3 linked regions of the Companilactobacillus allii genome follow. The protein of the gene in region 1 interacts with the protein of each later gene in a pairwise test. Links are inferred from orthologs where the notes say so. Each region holds a gene or a part of one and is shown in the gene's direction. Other genes may lie near its edges.

Evidence for each region. The genes of interacting proteins can lie anywhere in the genome.
Region 2: the proteins of dnaE (region 1) and rplL interact in binary tests that used the Escherichia coli proteins (3 or more experiments, as listed by UniProt). The link is inferred for Companilactobacillus allii from one-to-one orthologs.
Region 3: the proteins of dnaE (region 1) and dnaX interact in binary tests that used the Escherichia coli proteins (3 or more experiments, as listed by UniProt). The link is inferred for Companilactobacillus allii from one-to-one orthologs.

Annotation. Positions count from the first base shown.
Region 1 is NZ_CP019323.1:2,086,551-2,095,618, reverse strand. Bases 3,057-6,914 are described here. They hold dnaE (DNA polymerase III subunit alpha), read left to right. Parts: upstream 3,057-3,387; coding sequence 3,388-6,714; downstream 6,715-6,914. Other genes in these bases: pfkA (6-phosphofructokinase), read left to right, coding at 6,815-6,914; BTM29_RS10375 (YjzD family protein), read right to left, coding at 3,103-3,294. In the rest of the region: rnz (ribonuclease Z), read left to right, coding at 1-764; BTM29_RS10395 (SDR family NAD(P)-dependent oxidoreductase), read left to right, coding at 798-1,595; BTM29_RS10390 (lipopolysaccharide assembly protein LapA domain-containing protein), read left to right, coding at 1,607-1,927; rpmF (50S ribosomal protein L32), read left to right, coding at 2,015-2,197; BTM29_RS10380 (hypothetical protein), read left to right, coding at 2,252-2,977; more of pfkA, read left to right, coding at 6,915-7,774; pyk (pyruvate kinase), read left to right, coding at 7,820-9,068. UniProt on the Escherichia coli protein: DNA polymerase III is a complex, multichain enzyme responsible for most of the replicative synthesis in bacteria. This DNA polymerase also exhibits 3' to 5' exonuclease activity. The alpha chain is the DNA polymerase catalytic subunit.
Region 2 is NZ_CP019323.1:66,888-69,694, reverse strand. It holds rplL (50S ribosomal protein L7/L12), read left to right. Parts: upstream 1-1,123; coding sequence 1,124-1,492; downstream 1,493-2,807. Other genes in the region: BTM29_RS00350 (nucleoside deaminase), read left to right, coding at 2,188-2,676; BTM29_RS00355 (class I SAM-dependent methyltransferase), read left to right, coding at 1,581-2,183; rplJ (50S ribosomal protein L10), read left to right, coding at 584-1,090; rplA (50S ribosomal protein L1), read left to right, coding at 1-390. UniProt on the Escherichia coli protein: The binding site for several of the GTPase factors involved in protein synthesis (IF-2, EF-Tu, EF-G and RF3). Is thus essential for accurate translation.
Region 3 is NZ_CP019323.1:64,403-67,326, reverse strand. It holds dnaX (DNA polymerase III subunit gamma/tau), read left to right. Parts: upstream 1-560; coding sequence 561-2,288; downstream 2,289-2,924. Other genes in the region: recR (recombination mediator RecR), read left to right, coding at 2,644-2,924; BTM29_RS00335 (YbaB/EbfC family nucleoid-associated protein), read left to right, coding at 2,311-2,640; BTM29_RS00350 (nucleoside deaminase), read left to right, coding at 1-308. UniProt on the Escherichia coli protein: Part of the beta sliding clamp loading complex, which hydrolyzes ATP to load the beta clamp onto primed DNA to form the DNA replication pre-initiation complex.

The DNA of each region.
Region 1 (9,068 bases):
TCGCTAAAATCTTTATTACGCATTTGCATGGTGATCATATCTTTGGTTTGCCAGGTTTATTGGCCAGTCGTGCTAATCAAGGTGGTCTTTCACCTCTTGAAATATATGGACCAGTTGGGATTAAGGAATTTGTAGAGACATCCTTAAAAGTCACTGGCAGTAGGCTTAACTATAGGATTAAATATATTGAGCTAAAAGACGGCGGTGAAGTCTTTAACGATAAGACATTTCGTGTTGTGGCTGGTAAATTAAAGCATCGTATTACATGTTTTGGATACCGTGTTATTGAAAAACCGCGAACTGGTGAACTTTTAGTTGATGAATTAAAGAAATATAAGATTCCTAATGGTCCGATTTTTGGTCAACTTAAAGGTGGCAAAACTGTAACTTTGGATGATGGTACCGTTTTGAATGGTAAAGATTTTATAGGTCCAGATAAGCCAAGTCGAGTGGTCTCAATTATTTCAGATACTCGTTATACACCAGAGATCGATAAATTGTCACAAGACGCCGATGTTATCGTGCATGAGTCTACTTTCTCTAATGAAGATAAACAGCTTGCCTATAGTTATTACCACTCAACAGCCACAAAGGCAGCTGAAGTGGCTAAAAAGTGTAATGCTAAAGGATTATTGCTAACTCATATTTCAGCTCGCTATACTGGTAAGGGTTCATTGATTTTACAAAAGGAAGCTCAACAAATCTTTAAGAACACCAAAGTAGTTAATGATTTTGACATTTATGATGTACCATTTAAAATATAGAGTGCATACAATATTTCTAGAGAGGATTAAGTGATGAGTAATCTATTAAATCAAACAGTTTTAGTTACTGGAGCATCTTCTGGAATTGGTAAGGATGTTGCTATCAACGCTGCTAAATTAGGTGCCAACTTAATTTTAGTTGCTCGTAATGAAGATAAACTTTCTCAAGTAAAAAATGAATGTATTCGTGTTGGCGCTGAATCTGCACATCATGAATATATTTTGATCGACATGAGTGATCCTAAACAAATCAACTCTGGTGTTGATCAGGCATTTGAAATTTTTGAAAATATTGATATATTAGTAAATGCTGCTGGATTTGGTGATTTTTCAAAATATTTGGATACTGATTTTGCTACAGTTGAAAAAATGTTTCGTGTCAATGTCTTAGGATTGATGTTAATGACAAGACTTGTTGCTGGGAAAATGATTGATAACGGTCATGGACACATACTTAATGTGGGCTCAATGTCTGGTAAAATGTCAACGCCTAAATCATCTGTTTATTCGGCAACCAAAGCAGCTGTTATTGCATTTTCTGATGGTTTAAGGTTGGAACTTAAGCCATTGAATGTTAAAGTAACAACTATTAACCCAGGTCCGGTTGCAACTAATTTCTTCAGTATTGCTGATCATAACGGTGGTTACTTGGATTCCGTAAAGGCATTTGTTTTGGATCCAGACAAGTTAGCATGGAAAATTGTTGGTGCTTTTAATACAAATAAACGTGAAATAAATTTACCAAGATTGATGGAACTAGGTGCAGTATTGTATAAGCTTGCACCAAATGTTGGAGATTATTTTGCCGCAACTTTAGGAAATCGTAAGTAGGGGATGACTTTATGAGTAGTAAACAGTCAAAATTTGTAATTGGGCTGATAATTGCTTTAATCGTGGTTATTTTTGCGGTCTTGAATGTGAATCCAGTTACAGTTAGTTTTGGTTTCACACATGTTAAATTACCATTGATTATTTTGATTATTGTGTCATTATTGCTAGGGGCAATTATTACTATGCTTTTGGCAAGTTCTGGAAGTAGTAAAAAGGATAATAATAAATTATCCAGAAGTGCTAAGAAACAAATTTCTAATGTAAAAGTATCGAATGATAGTCAAATTGCCGATGCTTTAAAGGAAAATCAGACGAAAAAACAAACAAAATAGTAAATTTGCTTGCTCAAACGTTTTTATGATAGTATTATATTAAACGTTAGATTTGATTAAGTAATATAAATAAAGGAGTTTTTAAATATGGCTGTTCCAAAGAGAAAAACATCAAAACAAAGAAAACGTCAAAGACGTGGACATATCAAATTAGATACACCAAACATGCAATTCGACGTTGCTACTGGTGAATATCGTATTAGTCACCATGTATCACCATCAGGTATGTACAAGGGTGAAAAAGTTATCGAAGATAAGAAAGAAGCTTAATTAAAAGCCAAGTAAATTATGCTTGGCTTTTTTTTAATAAACGGGGAAATCACAATGAAGAAGTTAAAATATTTATTTTTAATGTTAGTGCCTGTATTCTTCATATTATTGACTGGATGTTCAAAACTAGATTTATCAACCACCAAAGATGAATATTCTGCTAACGGTTTAGTTGCTGTTGTTAAAGGTAAAGCAACTGATTATGACAAACTTACTTATACAGTAGGTGGTGTGACTAAAAAGGTCTCTGTCAGTGATGATCACTTCGCCATCTCTGTTCCTGTTTCAAACAAGTCGCAAAATGTTAGAATTAAGGCCACAAAGGGTGATGATACTAAGACATCTATCGTTAAAGTAAAAAAATCCAAGACCTTAATTGATTACACAACTTTTGCTCAACAGTATAATTTCATGAATTTGAAGATGGGCAATCAAACTGATCAATTACCTTTAATAGCCCAAAATGGTATTTTTAAATATACGACTTCTAATGGAACTAAGTTACGAATCAATGTTCAAAATGGACAGATGATGGGTCTTGCTATGAACATTACTTATAAAACTATGAAATCTAAAAAGGGTATGAAGGCCTTTGGTACTGACCTAGTACTTATTTCTCAGTTTATTGGTGCTGATGGTAAGCAAGTTGTAAAAGATCTTGGTAAAGAGGTTAAAGATGCTCAAGGTGGAACTACTACCATGAAACAGATAACTTCTAAAGGTATTAATTACAATGTTAATTTAGCAACTAGTGATTTTTATATGTATATTACTAAATAAAAAATGAGACTATTAAATCAGTTTAAATTACTGATAAATATAGTCTCATTTTTGTTTGATAAAATATCGTGTATAGTTGTAATGCTTAGATAAACTTTTAAAGACACAAAAAAAGCGCTTATTGATTAAGCGCGATCTTTTTTATCACTATCTAGCAGCAATGGAATTATGCTGAAGATAATGGCAAATACTACAGTAACAATCATTGTTTGTTCTGAACTAAATGTTTGTTGGTTCAATGCACCACCAATAAATCCAGCAACTTGACCTAAAACAATTGCCCAAAAAATTACAGCAACATATCTCATTTCTTCCATCTCACTTTCTCCAGTAGTTTAGCACAAAAACAGATTTTGCCCAATAAAGTTCCATCTGATTTTGATATAATTTTAACCAAAGGGGGCGACAAAATGCAAACACAATTACAAGTGATGAGCAGTTTTAGTTTGCTGCACAGTCCCGTAAAGCTACCTGAACTAGTTGATGAGGCTAGTAAACGAGGTTACTCATCGATTGCTCTAACTGATATAGACAATTTATATGGTTCAATTGATTTTTATAAGTATGCTAAAAAATCTGGAGTGAAGCCAATTATTGGAATGGTTGCAAACCTACTTGGTATTCAAGATGAAGTAAATACTTATTCACTTATCTTATTGGCAAAAAACGATGCTGGATACCATAATCTTATAAAAATATCTTCACAAATAATGTCTTCTCATGATTCTATAAATATTGATTCTATCAAGCAATTTATGTCAGATATATTTGTTATCACTCCAGCTGATCAGTCTGAAATCTTGGTTTCAGATAATACTGGAGACTATTTTAGAAAATTAAAAGATGTAACAGATCCTAATTCTATTTTTTTAGGAGTGGGATTATATTCTGAACAAATTGATAATGTAAAACAGATCAAAGAAATCTCAAATAGTACTGATATCCCAATGTCAGCACTTGGCGACGTTAGGTATATAAACGAAGATGATCACTTATCGTATCAGGTATTAAATAATTTGAGAACTGGGGAAAAATTTGAAAATATTAACCAGGTAATTGAAAATGGTGATCATTATTTACGGAAAGCTGATGTATTTGAAACTGATTTTGCAAATTTTGATATGCAAAGTGCAGTAGCGACTTCTAATCAGATTGCTGATCAATGTAATGTTGAAATTGAATTTAAGGAAACGCAATTACCTAAGTTTGAATCACCGAATAATTTAACGTCAGAAAGTTTTTTGAGAGATTTAGCCACTCGAGGATTAAATAAAAGACTGGATGGTAAAGTCACAAGTGATTACGTTAAACGTCTGAATTATGAATTGAGTGTTATAGAAGAGATGGGGTTCTCGGATTACTTTTTGATAGTCTGGGATGTTATAAAGCATGCACACGAAGTCGGTATTAGAACTGGTCCTGGACGTGGGTCAGCAGCTGGTTCATTGGTTTCGTATACGTTAGGAATAACGCAAGTGGACCCTATAAAGTATGATTTGCTGTTTGAGCGGTTTTTAAACCCTCAACGGGTAAATATGCCAGATATCGATTTAGACCTCCCAGATGACCGCAGAGACGAAATGGTAATGTATATGCATGATAAATATGGATCAACTCATATGGCACAGATTATTACCTTTGGCACATTAGCTGCAAAAATGGCTTTGCGTGATATTTCTAGGACTTTTAGTCAAACATCGTTTCAATTGACTCAATGGTCAAATGCAATTCCACGTAAGTTAAATATTACGCTTGAAGAATCAATTAACGAATCTAACACTTTAAAGGATCTAGTTGAAAGCTCCCAGGAGAATCAATTGATCTTCAAGGTTGCTAGAAGAGTTGAGGGTATTCCTAGACATTATTCTACTCACGCTGCAGGAATTGTTTTGAGTAAAAAGCCAATGACTGATATCGTTGCCGTTCAGTTGGAAGATGACGGGATTAATCTGACTCAGCAAACAAAGAATAATGTTGAAAGCGTTGGATTACTTAAAATGGATTTCTTAGGTTTAAGAAATCTAACCATATTGGATAAAGCGATTAAACTTATTTCTAAGAAATATAAAAAAGAGTTCGTTCCAGAAAGAATTCCTTTGAATGACCAAAAAACTCTTGAATTGTTTCAAAGAGGGGATACTGATGGTGTTTTCCAATTTGAATCTGACGGAATTAAAAGTGTCTTGAGGCAATTGAAACCGACTAGTTTTAATGATGTTGTAGCAACTAATGCGCTGTATCGTCCTGGTCCAATGCAAAATATTTCAACATTTATTGCACGTAAACATGGCTCAGAACCTGTTACATATCCGGATTCTTCACTAGAAAAGATACTTGAGCCAACGTATGGGATCTTGGTATACCAAGAACAAGTTATGCAGGCGTCATCAAAGATGGCTGGTTTTTCATTAGCAGATGCCGATATTTTGCGGCGTGCCATTAGTAAAAAAAATGAATTATTGATGGATGAAAATCGCAAAAAGTTTGTAGAAGGTGCTGTAAAGCTAGGCCATGATCGTGATGCGGCTGAGAAGGTTTACAAATATATAGAAACATTTGGTAATTATGGATTCAATAAATCTCACTCTGTAGCTTATTCCATGGTGGCTTTTTGGCTGGCATATATTAAAGTTCATTTCCCACAGATATTTTTTATCTGTCTGATGAATGCTAATTTAAATAGTGAAAAGAAAATCACAACATATATTCAAGCTGCTAAAGATAAATTTATTCCAATTAAAAACGTGAATATTAATCAAAGTAATGCAACTTTTAAAATGGATGATGACGGTATCCGCTTTGGATTTTTAAGTGTCAAAGGGATGCGAAGAGATTTAGCAGAAAATATAATTCAAGAACGTCAAAAAAATGGTGAGTATACTAGTGTGTTGAATTTCTTACAAAGAATAGATATTCGATTTGTTAAAGATGACTATTTGGATCCATTGATTTTGTCAGGAGTATTTGATTCGTTTAATCGTAATCGACGGGAATTGATGCTTGATTTCAAAGACTTAATAGAGAGTATGCAACTTGCGGGGGATAATTTATCACTATTTGATGTCTTAGATCCGAAGAAAAATGTTGTGGATGACTACTCTTTAACTGAAAAATTAAATCAAGAAAAAAAATTTCTAGGAGTTTATGTATCGGGACATCCGGTTGAGAAGTATCGTGAGCGGTTATTAAATATAAATACAGTTAAAATTTCTAATTTGAAGGATTTCAAAAAGAGCAATGTGTCTATTTTAGGATTAATAAAGCGTCCACGTGTTATTCGAACTAAAAAGGGGCAGAAAATGTGTTTTGCGACTGTAGAAGATGAAACTGGTTCCATCTCAGTAACAATTTTTCCAAAATTATTTCAGAAATTAGAAAATGTTGAATTAGAAGGCAAAATTTTTCTAATTGTTGGTCGTGCAGATGATGGAATGAGGGGGGATTTGGAATTTATTGCCGATAAATTCAACGATCCCAAACAATACACAGTTAAGTTACCTAAAAATAAATTATATTTAAGAGTAAGCTTTGCGTTTGATAATGAAGACAATTTGTCAAAACTATATAAATTGATAGAAAGTTCACCTGGGAAAATTCCAGTGATACTTTATCGAGAGAGAACTAAGCAGGCAGTAATCTTAAAGTCGAATCGTTGGATAAACTTTTCTGATGAAATTGGGCAAAAGTTAGAAGATTTATTAGGCAAAAAAAATGTTTTCCTTAAAAATAGTGACTAATTTCACCTTAAAACGTTTTCAACCCTACAAACTATTCTCTAAAAATGTTATATTTTATAAGGTTTTGTTTTTGAAACAAATAAATTTGGAGTGTGAACAAATGAAGCGGATTGGTATTTTAACCAGTGGTGGAGATGCCCCTGGAATGAACGCTGCTATTAGAGCAGTCACACGTAGAGCCCTAGACAAGGGACTTGAAGTGTTTGGTATCAATTATGGATATGCAGGATTAGTTGCTGGGGATATCTTCCCACTAACAGCTGCTGATGTATCTGACCGTATTCAACGTGGTGGAACTTTCTTGTATTCTGCAAGATATCCTGAATTCGCCAAAGTAGAAGGTCAGCTTAAGGGTATTGAACAACTTAAGAAATTTGGAATTGATGCATTAGTTGTTATCGGTGGAGATGGCTCATATCACGGTGCTTTGCGTCTAACAGAGCATGGATATAATGCTGTCGGTCTACCAGGTACAATTGATAATGATATTCCTTATACTGATTTTACAATTGGATTTGATACAGCCGTAAGTACTGTTATTGAATCAATTGATAAAATTAGAGATACAGCTACTTCCCATGAAAGAACTTTTGTTATTGAAGTAATGGGTAGAGGTGCTGGCGATATCGCCTTATGGTCTGGTGTTGCTGGTGGTGCCGAAGAAATTATCGTTCCTGAACGTGAATTTGATATTGCCGAAGTTGCTCAACGTATTAAAGAAGGCCGTGAAAAGGGCAAGAAGCATATGCTTGTTGTTCTTGCTGAGGGTGTTATGCATGCTCAAGAATTTGCTGACAAGCTTAATTCTTATGGTGACTTCCAAGTACGTAGCACTGTTTTAGGACATGTACAACGTGGTGGTTCACCTACTGCAAGGGATCGTGTTTTAGCAAGTAAAATGGGTGCTTATGCCGTTGATCTTCTTGAAGATGGCAAAGGTGGAGTAGCCATTGGTATTGAAGACAACAAGTTGACATACCATAATATGCTTGATCTGTTTGATAATAAGCACAAACCTGATTTAAGTTTATACGATTTAAATCAATCATTAAGCAGATAGTTTGTTACAATAAAGACGAATAACATAAAAAAGGGAGATTTCTCGATGAAAAGAACAAAAATCGTAAGTACACTTGGACCCGCATCTAATGATATTGAAACAATTACAAAGTTGGTTGAATCAGGCGCAAATGTTTTCCGTTTCAACTTCTCACATGGTGATCATGAAGAACATTTATCACGTATGAACATGGTTCATGAAGCTGAAAAGATTACAGGTAAGACAGTTGGTATCGTTCTTGATACAAAGGGTGCTGAAATCCGTACAACTGTTCAAGATGGTGGCAAGTTTGAAGCTAAAATCGGTGAAACAATCCGTATTTCTATGGATGATTCATTAACTGGTAATCCAGAAAAGATTGCTGTTACATATCCTGGTTTGTACGATGATACACATGTCGGTGGTCACGTATTGATCGATGATGGTCTTGTTGATCTTAAGATTACAGAAAAAGATGACAAAAACCGTGAATTAGTTACAGAAGTACAAAATGACGGTATGATCGGTTCACGTAAGGGTGTTAATGCACCTGGTGTTGAAATTCGCCTACCAGGTATCACAGAAAAAGATGCCAGTGATATTCGTTTTGGTTGTGACAACGCTATTGACTTCATCTCAGCTTCATTTGTTCGTAAAGCACAAGATGTTCTTGATATTCGTGAAATTCTTGAAGAAAAACATATGGAACAAGTACAAATCTTCCCTAAGATCGAATCACAAGAAGGTATCGACAATATCGATTCTATCTTGAAGGTTTCAGATGGTTTGATGGTTGCTCGTGGTGACATGGGTGTTGAAATTCCATTTGAAAACGTACCGTTTGTTCAAAAGAGCTTGATCCAAAAATGTAATGCTTTAGGTAAACCAGTTATTACAGCTACACAAATGCTTGATTCAATGCAAGAAAACCCACGTCCTACACGTGCCGAAGTTACTGATGTTGCTAACTCTGTTCTTGATGGTACAGATGCAACTATGCTTTCTGGTGAAAGTGCTAACGGTGATTATCCTGTTGAATCAGTTGCAGCAATGGCTAAAATTGACGAACGTACAGAAAAAGAATTAGACAAGAGTAACCAATTGGCTATTCAAAGATTCGAAGAATACAAAGGCTCAAACGTTACAGAATCAATCGGTGAATCTGTTGTTAGAACTGCTGAAGAATTGAACATTAAGACAATTGTTACAGCTACTAAATCAGGTTACACAGCTCGTATGATTTCTAAGTATCGTCCAAGTGCTGATATTCTTGCTATTACATTCGACGAAACAACACAACGTGGATTGACAGTTA
Region 2 (2,807 bases), 2.0 Mb from region 1 along the record:
GATGATCTTGTTGAAAAGATCCAAGATGGCTGGTTGGACTTTGATGTTGCTGTTGCAACACCACCAATGATGGCTAAAGTTGGACGTTTAGGTCGTGTACTTGGACCTAAAGGCTTGATGCCTAACCCTAAGACAGGTACTGTAACAATGGATGTTACAAAGGCTGTTAACGATGTTAAGGCTGGACAAGTTACTTACCGTGTAGATCCTAATGGATTGATTCACGCACCTATTGGTAAATTGTCATTTGATACAGAGAAGATTGCTGCTAACTTTGACGCATTCTACGAAACTATCGCAAAGGCACGTCCAGCATCATTGAAGGGTAACTATATTGTTAGTGTTAATATGACATCAACATTTGGCCCTGGTCTAAAGATCAACGCTTAGTGTTGACTAATAACCAAAATAATGATAACGTACAATAGTTGATTTCTACCGAAGACTCAGGTGATGTGAATCTTAATATCCTGCCGAGGCCAGAAGATTGTTAATTAATCTCTGTGTCTTTCGGGCGCAGAGATTTTATTTTAGCCGAAATTTGTAGAGTTAACTAAATAAATTGTGGAGGTGAAACATAAAAATGAAGCAAGAAAAATTATCACAAAAAGAAGCACTAGTTACAGGAGTTGCTGCTAGTTTAAAGGATGCTAAGTCAGTTATTGTTGTTGACTACTTAGGTCTTACAGTTGAACAAGCTACTTCTATGCGTGCCGAATTACGTGAGCAAGGTGCTACTATGAAGGTTATTAAGAACACTGTCTTAAGACGTGCTGCTGAAGAAGCTGGATTAGATGGTCTTGAAGAATTCTTCGTTGGCCCAACAGCCATCGCTTATTCTAATGAAGATCCAGTTGCACCTGCTAAGGTTGCTGCTAAATATGCCAAAGATGTTGAATCCGTTGAAATCAAGGGTGGAATCATCGAAGGCAAGGCTGCTACACTTGAAGAAATTCAAGCACTTGCAACACTACCAAACAGAGATGGCTTGCTATCTATGTTGGTATCTGTATTACAAGCTCCAGTTCGCGACTTCGCATTGGCTGTTAAAGCTGTTGCTGAAAAGAAAGACGACGAACCAGCTGCTTAATTAAAAAACAAACATAATTTGGAGGACATTAAAATGGCTTTAGATACACAAAAGATTATCGATGATTTAAAAGATGCTTCAATTCTAGAACTTAACGACCTTGTTAAGGCTATCGAAGAAGAATTTGACGTTACAGCTGCTGCACCAGTTGCTGCAGGTGCTGCTGCAGGTGGCGAAGCTGCTGCTGAAAAGGATTCATTTGATGTTGAACTTACAGAAGCAGGTCAAGAAAAGGTTAAGGTTATCAAGGAAGTTCGTGGTATCACTGGACTTGGCTTGAAGGACTCAAAGGACCTTGTTGATGGTGCTCCTAAGGTTATCAAGGAAGGCGTTGCTAAGGCTGACGCTGATGACATGAAGTCAAAACTTGAAGCTGTTGGCGCAACAGTTACATTGAAATAATAACTTTTAATAAGTTTATTATGATAAAATTAATCCTCGTAAGAGGATTATTTTTTTGTTCTCATTTTCGTTTAGGAAGGAAACCAATATGGCTAATCAATATTTTGAGAATTCAGCTGATCTAGAACATGAACTAAAAGATTTCAATTTTACTTTAAGAAATAATAATTTTACCTTTACTTCAGATAGTGGGGTATTCTCACGACAAACAGTGGATTTTGGATCACGAGTTTTGATTGAGGCAATTGATTTTGAAAACATTCCTGCGGGTAATATCTTAGATGTAGGTTGTGGTTATGGACCAATCGGGTTGTCTCTAGCAAAAGAACAAGACCAGCGTAATGTAGACATGACGGATGTTAATTTACGTGCTATAGATCTTGCTAAAAAGAATGCTAAATCCAATAAAGTGAATAATATTAATATTTTTGAATCCAATATGTATGAAAAAGTTACTGAAAATTATTCATTGATAGTTTCTAATCCACCAATCCGTGCTGGTAAAAATGTTGTTTCTGGAATAATTAGTGGTGCTGCAAGTCACTTAGTGGCAAACGGCGAGCTATGGATAGTTATTCAAAAGAAACAAGGTGCTCCATCAGCTAAAAAATTAATGGAAGCTACTTATGGTAATGTTGATGTCGTTACTAAATCTAAGGGATATTATATCTTGAGAAGCAAGTTGGCATAATAATATGATTTTTTCGGAAGAACAAATTAATAATTATATGGACGAAGCTATTGGTGAAGCTTTGAAAGCCAAGAGTAGATCAGAGGTTCCAATCGGTTGTATTATTGTTAATAATACAACTGGTGAAGTAATTGGTCGTGGATCTAACGAAAGAGAAGAGACTCAGGATGCTATTAAGCATGCTGAAATAATTGCAATAGAAGAAGCTTGTAGAACTATTGGCAGTTGGAGATTAGAGAACACAAGTCTTTTTGTGACGCTTGAGCCATGTCCAATGTGTGCTGGTGCTATTATTAATAGTCGTATTGAAGAAGTCATTTTTGGTGCTAATGATCCTAAAGCAGGATCGGTAGGATCCATCAATAACTTATTGACTGAGACACGCTATAATCATCAGCCAACTGTATTGGCAAATGTTAAGGAAAAAGAAACTGGGGATCTTTTAAGAAACTTCTTTAGAGAAATCCGTCTGAATAGTGGTAAAAAGAATTAATTTATAGTATGATAGTTATTGCCGAAAGGCCTTAGGGCAATGGTGCTCTTGTGAATCGTGTCAGATTCGGAAGAAAGCAGCACTAAGTGAGTTGCATCATGTGCCTTTTGTTATGTAAATTAGCCTCCTAA
Region 3 (2,924 bases), 2.0 Mb from region 1 along the record:
AAATAATTGCAATAGAAGAAGCTTGTAGAACTATTGGCAGTTGGAGATTAGAGAACACAAGTCTTTTTGTGACGCTTGAGCCATGTCCAATGTGTGCTGGTGCTATTATTAATAGTCGTATTGAAGAAGTCATTTTTGGTGCTAATGATCCTAAAGCAGGATCGGTAGGATCCATCAATAACTTATTGACTGAGACACGCTATAATCATCAGCCAACTGTATTGGCAAATGTTAAGGAAAAAGAAACTGGGGATCTTTTAAGAAACTTCTTTAGAGAAATCCGTCTGAATAGTGGTAAAAAGAATTAATTTATAGTATGATAGTTATTGCCGAAAGGCCTTAGGGCAATGGTGCTCTTGTGAATCGTGTCAGATTCGGAAGAAAGCAGCACTAAGTGAGTTGCATCATGTGCCTTTTGTTATGTAAATTAGCCTCCTAATCTAAAAGATTAGGAGTTTTTTATTTCACTTTTTTAAGAAAATATTCTGAATATTAAATCTATAAGTTAAAGTAGTTATTTGTGGTAAAATTTAAGTACTGTAGTTATGTAAGGAGGAAGTATGGCATATCAAGCACTATATCGAGTTTGGCGTCCCCAAACTTTTTCAGATGTAATTGGTCAAGGCGTTATTACACAGACTTTGCGTAATGCGGTCGCTAGTAAAATGACCAGTCATGCTTATCTATTCAGCGGTCCTCGTGGTACTGGTAAAACGTCTTGTGCTAAGATTTTGGCTAAGGCTGTTAACTGCTTGAATCCTCATGATGGTGAACCATGCAATGAATGTGAGATTTGTCTTGCAGCTAATGAGAATCGACTGAATGATGTTATCGAGATAGATGCCGCCTCTAATAACGGTGTTGAAGAAATTCGTGATATTCGTGATAAGGTCAAATATGCACCAACCGAAGCTAAGTTCAAAGTTTATATTATCGATGAAGTACATATGCTTTCACAAGGTGCCTTCAACGCATTGTTAAAGACACTTGAGGAACCACCTGCCAATGTAATGTTTATCTTAGCAACGACTGAACCACAAAAAATTCCGGCAACAATTATATCTAGAACCCAAAGCTTCACATTTAGAAGAATTTCACGTCAAGATATATTAGAACGTATGGTTTATATTTTGAATGATAAGAATATTAAGTATGATGAAGAAGCTTTGAACATTATTGCGGCCTCAGCTGAAGGTGGTATGCGTGATGCACTAAGCATTTTGGATCAGGCATTGTCGTATGGCGATGATGAGTTGACCTTAAAAAATGCTCAAGAAGTTACCGGTGCCCTTAGTAATGAACAAATAGTCGCCTATATGACTGCTATTGCTGATAATAAGCCAGCAGATGCCTTAAATAGTCTTTATCAGATACTTGCTAGTGGACGTTCAGCAACACGATTTACTGAGATGATAATTCGAGTTTGCCGTAATTTGATTTTGTATAATTCTAATTCAGATCTATCTGATCAAATGGACAAATCTGTTATGACAGATGAATTGTTAACTATTGCTACGAAGTTTGATAATGCCAGGTTGTTTTATATAGTTGATCAAGTCAGTGCGACCCAAAAAAACCTGAAGAATTCTAATCAAACTGACGTTTATATGGAAATTTTAACGGTAAAAATAAGTGAACTTAAAATTCAACAACCTCAAATCACTGCTCCAAAGCAAAATTCACAGACTCCTATCGTTGATAATAGTGAAATTGATAAATTAAGTGATGAAATTGTTAGTCTTAAACAAGAAGTTAAACAGTTATCTGATAATTCTAATCACAGAACTGAACAAAAAACTGCAAGTACAAAACCCACTAAACGTGCTGGCGGAGTTCGTATCAATAAAACAGCAATTTATCAAGTATTGGAAAAGGCCACAAAAAAAGATTTAATTACTGTGAAGGATATTTGGCCTGATTTGATGAGTATGCTTTCAGTTACACAACGTTCGATAATGAGTGTTTCAGATCCAGTTGCTGCTTGTGACAGCGGTATTGTCGTGGCGTTTGATTATGAAATGTGGTTTGAAAAAGCACAAGAAGATCATGAATTCATTGACGAGTTAACTAATAATGTAAGTAAACTGTTAAAAAAAGATTATCAAATCGTCTTAGTTCCGAAAGCACAATGGCCAGTAGTACGTAAAGAATACATTGATAATAATATTGATTTATCTAAGAGTGAAAATGTAGAATCTAAACAAGAACAAAAACAGACTGATCCAACTGTCGATGAGGCTTTAAAGTTATTTGGTAATGATGGAGCAGTTGAAATTAAAGATGACTAATAAGAATTAAGGAGGAATTATTATGAGTAAAGGAATGCCAAATATGGGTGGAATGGGTGGAAACATGGGTAACATCATGCGCCAAGCTCAAAAAATGCAAAAAGAAGTAGCAGCAGCACAAGAGTTATTAAGTAAAACAGAATATGTTGGTAACTCAGTTGACGACTTTGCAGTTGTTAAAATGAATGGTGATAAAAAGATTATAGATATAAAAATCGATGAAAAGATTATTGATCCAGATGATCCAGATACATTGCAGGATATGTTGATTGATGCATTGAATGATGGATTTTCAAAGGTCGACAAAGATAAAGATGCTAAGTTAGGCAAATACACAAACGGGTTGATGTAATCAATGAGATATCCAGAGCCAATTTCAAAATTAATTGATAGTTATATGACATTACCAGGAATAGGTCGTAAAACGGCCACTAGAATGGCGTTCTTTACATTAGGAATGGACAAAAGTCAGGTACAAGAATTTGCTGATAACTTAATGTCTGCTAAGACAGACCTTAAGTCATGCAAGATCTGTGGCAATATTACAACAGATGATATTTGTTCCATTTGTAGTGATAAGGATCGTGACCAATCAACAATCTTGGTAGTTGAACAGCCAAAAGATATAATGTCACT